DNA from 2 places in the Pseudomonas abietaniphila genome. Region 2 is predicted to be linked to the other one. Evidence: predicted binding sites of a transcription regulator. Region 2 holds the regulator's gene; the other holds the start of a gene.
What was found. The regulator FliA, encoded in region 2, starts transcription of late flagellar genes. The targets are predictions, from matches to a motif close to CTAAAGTTTNNNNNNNNNNNGCCGNTAA.

Region 1: a site for FliA is predicted at 1,076-1,103, ahead of ABDX87_RS04445 (methyl-accepting chemotaxis protein). Genes of this name have one in related genera too.

The regions. Positions count from the first base shown of each region.
Region 1 is NZ_CP155619.1:1,010,206-1,012,604, forward strand. Features, by position in the region: gene ABDX87_RS04440 (CPBP family intramembrane glutamic endopeptidase) at 240-1,031, shown strand; gene ABDX87_RS04445 (methyl-accepting chemotaxis protein) at 1,135-2,399, shown strand, end outside.
Region 2 is NZ_CP155619.1:5,157,255-5,159,653, forward strand. Features, by position in the region: gene fleN (flagellar synthesis regulator FleN) at 18-851, shown strand; gene fliA (RNA polymerase sigma factor FliA) at 848-1,588, shown strand; gene ABDX87_RS22725 (chemotaxis response regulator CheY) at 1,857-2,231, shown strand; gene ABDX87_RS22730 (protein phosphatase CheZ) at 2,251-2,399, shown strand, end outside.

The DNA.
Region 1 (2,399 bases), 2.4 Mb from region 2:
CCCTGTAGGAGCGAGCTTGCTCGCGAAGGCGTCAGATCAGAGACCTCTCTACTCATTGATCCAATGCATTCGCGAGCAAGCTCGTTCCTACAGGCTCACCCTTGAAGTCTGCCTTCTCGATAAACACCCTCCACCCTCGAAACGCTTTTCATCCCCTCACTTTCAGCCGATTCCCACAAGCATCCTCGTTTAATCAACGCTAAAATCGCCGGCCTTATCCCACCCTCAAGGACGACCTCATGCCGGCGCTCCGCTGGAGCACACTGACGCTGCTCACCCTCGGTTACTGCATCGCGCTGGTGTACGGGCAATTGAGCACGCCCGTGGTCGTCACATTCGGGCTGTTGATCATGGCCGGGATTTGCGTCAGTCATTTCCCACACCTGGGTGTGCGCACGTTGGGTCATGCGCTGTTCGTCGCACTCGCTGCGGGCCTGGCCAGTCATTGGTTGCCCGGCTTTTTCAGTGCCCGTGTGATCACGGCCGTACGCTTCACCCCGGAAGCCGCGCCCTTTTCGATGTACCTCAACCTCGATAAACCCTTGATTGGCTTCTGGGTAGCGCTGGCCTGTCCCTGGGTGTTCACCGCCGTTGCCCTGCGCCGTGCCGTGATCGCCACGTCCGTGATGCTGCCTGTCACCACCGTCCTCTGCCTGATCACCGCAATGTCGATGAGCCTGATTGGCTGGACACCGAAATGGCCCGCGCAAGGCGGTATCTGGGCGTTGAACAACCTGTTGCTGGTCACCCTCACCGAAGAGCTGATTTTCCGGGGTTACCTGCAGGGAGGGCTGACCCGTTTGCTCAAACGCGTGCCATATCACCAGACGCTGGCCCTGCTCCTCGCCTCGCTGGCGTTTGGTCTGTCCCACCTCGGCGCAGGCTGGCAATGGGCCGTGCTGGCGGGCATCGCGGGGCTCGGCTATGGAATCGCCTACCGTTCTGGCGGGCTTGCGGCTGCGGTCGTTACCCACTTCGGGCTCAATCTCGCGCATTTCAGTCTATTCACGTACCCGATGTTCGATCGCTGAGCGACATCCGCGCCAACCCTTCCCATGACGCAGTTCACAAAACGCTTAATTTCCTGACTGACGGGCCGATAACTCATCAAAGCCTTTCCGGATTGAACAGCGCATGCGAAATAACCAGCCCATCACCCAACGCGAACGGACGTTCCCGGCGCAACAACGGTTGATCTCGACCACCGACGCGCGCGGCGTGATCACCTATTGCAACGAAGCGTTCGTTGAAATCAGTGGTTTTTCCCACGATGAACTGATCAAAGCGCCACACAACACCGTGCGCCACCCTGACGTACCATCCGCGGTGTTCGAACACATGTGGGGCACCCTCAAACAGGGTCTGCCGTGGATGGGCATCGTCAAGAATCGCTGCAAAAACGGCGATCATTACTGGGTCAACGCTTACGTCACGCCGATCTTTGAGAACAAGCAGGTCGTCGGCTTTGAATCGGTGCGCATCAAGCCCACAGCCGAACAGATCCGTCGGGCGGAAGCGCTCTATCAACGCCTGAACAGCGGCAAGGCCGCCGTGCCGGGCCGCGATAAATGGCTGCCGGTGCTGCAGGACTGGTTGCCGTTCATCATGGTCAGCCAACTGAGCTTCCTGATCGGCGTGTGGCTCAACTCCCACTGGGGCTTTGCGCTGGCTGCCGCCCTCTCCGTGCCGCTGGGCCTGCTCGGCCTGAGCTGGCAGCAACGTGGCCTCAAGCGACTGCTGCGTCTGGCAGAACAGACCACGTCCGACCCGTTAATCGCGCAGATGTACACCGACAGCCGCGGCCCGCAAGCGCGCCTGGAAATGTCCATCCTGAGCCAGGAAGCGCGCCTGAAAACCTGCCTGACCCGGCTGCAGGACACGGCCGAACACCTGAACTCACAAGCCCGGCAGTCCGACACCCTGGCCCAGGCCAGCTCCAGCGGCCTGGAACGCCAACGCGTGGAAACCGAGCAAGTCGCCACGGCGATCAATCAGATGGCCTCGACCACTCAGGAAGTCGCCAGCCACGTACAACGCACCGCCGACGCCACCCAGCAAGCGAACGAACTGACCCGTCGCGGGCGCAACATCGCCAGCGAAACCCGTGAAGCCATTCAGCGTCTGTCCGCCTCGGTCGGCGAAACCGGCCTGACCGTGACTCAACTGGCCAAGGACAGCGACGAGATCGGCGGCGTGGTCGACGTGATCAAAGGCATCGCCGACCAGACCAACCTGCTCGCCCTCAACGCCGCCATCGAGGCTGCCCGTGCCGGTGAAATGGGCCGTGGTTTTGCCGTGGTCGCCGACGAAGTTCGTCAGTTGGCGCAGCGCACCACCGAATCCACCGGTCAGATCCATTCGCTGATCGCCAAACTGCAACAGACCGCCAACAACGCCGT
Region 2 (2,399 bases):
CAAGGTAAAAAATTAACATGGGCAGCATGCATCCCGTTCAGGTTATCGCGGTGACCGGTGGCAAAGGTGGCGTAGGCAAGACCAACGTGTCAGTGAACCTCTCGCTGGCCCTGGCCGAGCTGGGACGTCGCGTCATGTTGCTGGACGCCGATCTGGGTCTGGCCAATGTCGACGTATTGTTGGGACTGACCCCGAAACGCACCCTTGCCGATGTCATCGAGGGGCGGTGCGAGCTGCGCGATGTCCTGTTGCAGGGCCCCGGCGGCGTGCGCATCGTGCCTGCGGCATCGGGCACCCAGAGCATGGTTCACCTGACGCCTGCGCAACACGCCGGCCTGATTCAGGCGTTCAGCGATATCGGCGACAACCTGGATGTGCTGGTGATCGACACCGCTGCCGGGATCGGCGAATCGGTGGTCAGCTTCGTACGCGCGGCACAGGAAGTGCTGCTGGTGGTCTGCGACGAGCCGACCTCGATCACTGACGCCTACGCCCTGATCAAGCTGCTCAACCGCGACTACGGCATGAACCGCTTCCGCGTGCTGGCCAACATGGCTCAGAGCCCGCAGGAAGGGCGAAACCTGTTCGCCAAGCTGACCAAGGTCACCGACCGCTTCCTCGACGTGGCGCTGCAGTATGTGGGCGCGGTGCCTTACGACGAGTGCGTGCGCAAGGCTGTGCAGAAGCAGCGTGCGGTGTACGAAGCATTTCCACGTTCCAAATGCGCGCTGGCGTTCAAGGCCATCGCGCAGAAGGTCGATACCTGGCCATTGCCGGCGAACCCGCGTGGCCACCTTGAATTTTTCGTTGAACGTCTGGTTCACCAGACCAGCGCAGGGCCAGTGTCATGACACCGAGCGGGTATCGCATGTACAGCAAATCTTCCAAAGATTCCCAGTATGAGCTGATCGAGCGTTATGCCCCTCTGGTCAAGCGCATCGCTTACCACTTGCTGGCGCGTCTGCCAGCCAGTGTGCAGGTCGAAGACCTGATCCAGGCCGGCATGATCGGTCTGCTAGAGGTATCGACCAAGTACGACTCCACCAAGGGTGCGAGCTTCGAGACGTACGCGGGTATTCGAATCCGCGGCGCGATGCTCGACGAAGTGCGCAAGGGCGACTGGGCACCGCGCTCGGTTCACCGCAATACGCGCATGGTCAGCGACGCGATTCGTGCAATTGAAGCAAAAACCGGCCGTGACGCTAAAGATCACGAGGTTGCTGCCGAACTTCAATTGAGTCTCGACGATTACTACGGGATTTTGAACGACACCTTGGGCAGTCGCCTGTTCAGCTTCGACGACCTTTTGCAGGACGGCGAGCATGAAGGGCTGCACGAGGACGGCGCGAGCCAGTCGCTCGAACCGTCGCGCGATCTGGAAGACGAACGTTTCCAGAGCGCCTTGGCGGACGCCATTGCCAACCTGCCCGAGCGTGAACGCCTGGTGCTGGCGCTGTACTACGACGAAGAGCTGAACCTCAAGGAAATCGGTGAGGTCCTGGGTGTCAGCGAGTCGCGCGTCAGTCAGCTGCACAGTCAGTGCGCTGCGCGGTTGCGGGGTCGGTTGGGCGAGTGGCGCGCGCGTTGACTCATCGAACGCGGGCCGTGGTGTCTGCGTGATGCATGTAAGGCCGGCTGTGCAATAACCGTTGTGTGGGTGAGAAGGGAGACAAGGCAGGAGCCGGTCGGATCAGGGCTTTCAGAGTCCGGTTCCGCTGTGCTCGTCCATTGTCGAGTCGTAAACCCCCTTAATTGTTTTCGCAAAACGGGCCATTGGTTTGTGCCGGTATTGATTGAACGCGCGTCCAGGTGCTGGACGCGTTAAAGACTGCTTGGAGGTCGAATTGGACAAGAACATGAAAATCCTCATCGTTGATGACTTCTCAACGATGCGGCGGATCATAAAAAACCTGTTGCGTGACCTTGGGTTCACCAACACGGCCGAAGCAGATGACGGTACCACCGCATTGCCGATGCTGCAGAGCGGGGCCTTTGATTTCCTGGTGACTGACTGGAACATGCCTGGCATGTCCGGCATCGACTTGCTGCGTCAGGTGCGTGCCGATGAACGCCTGCGTCATCTGCCGGTGTTGATGGTGACTGCCGAGGCCAAGCGCGAGCAGATCATCGAGGCCGCTCAGGCCGGCGTGAACGGCTACGTGGTGAAGCCATTCACCGCACAGGTGCTCAAAGAAAAGATCGAGAAGATATTCGAGCGCGTCAATAGCTGATGTCCGCTGCGAGGGCGCTATGGATTCCAAAGATTCGACAATGGGTGACTTCGAGTCGACCCTGAAGAAACACGCACAGGAACTCGTCGCCAGCCTTGAAAAAGGCAAGTTCGGCGACGCCGTGCAACTTATCCATGAGCTTAATCAGACCCGGGATCGCGGCCTGTA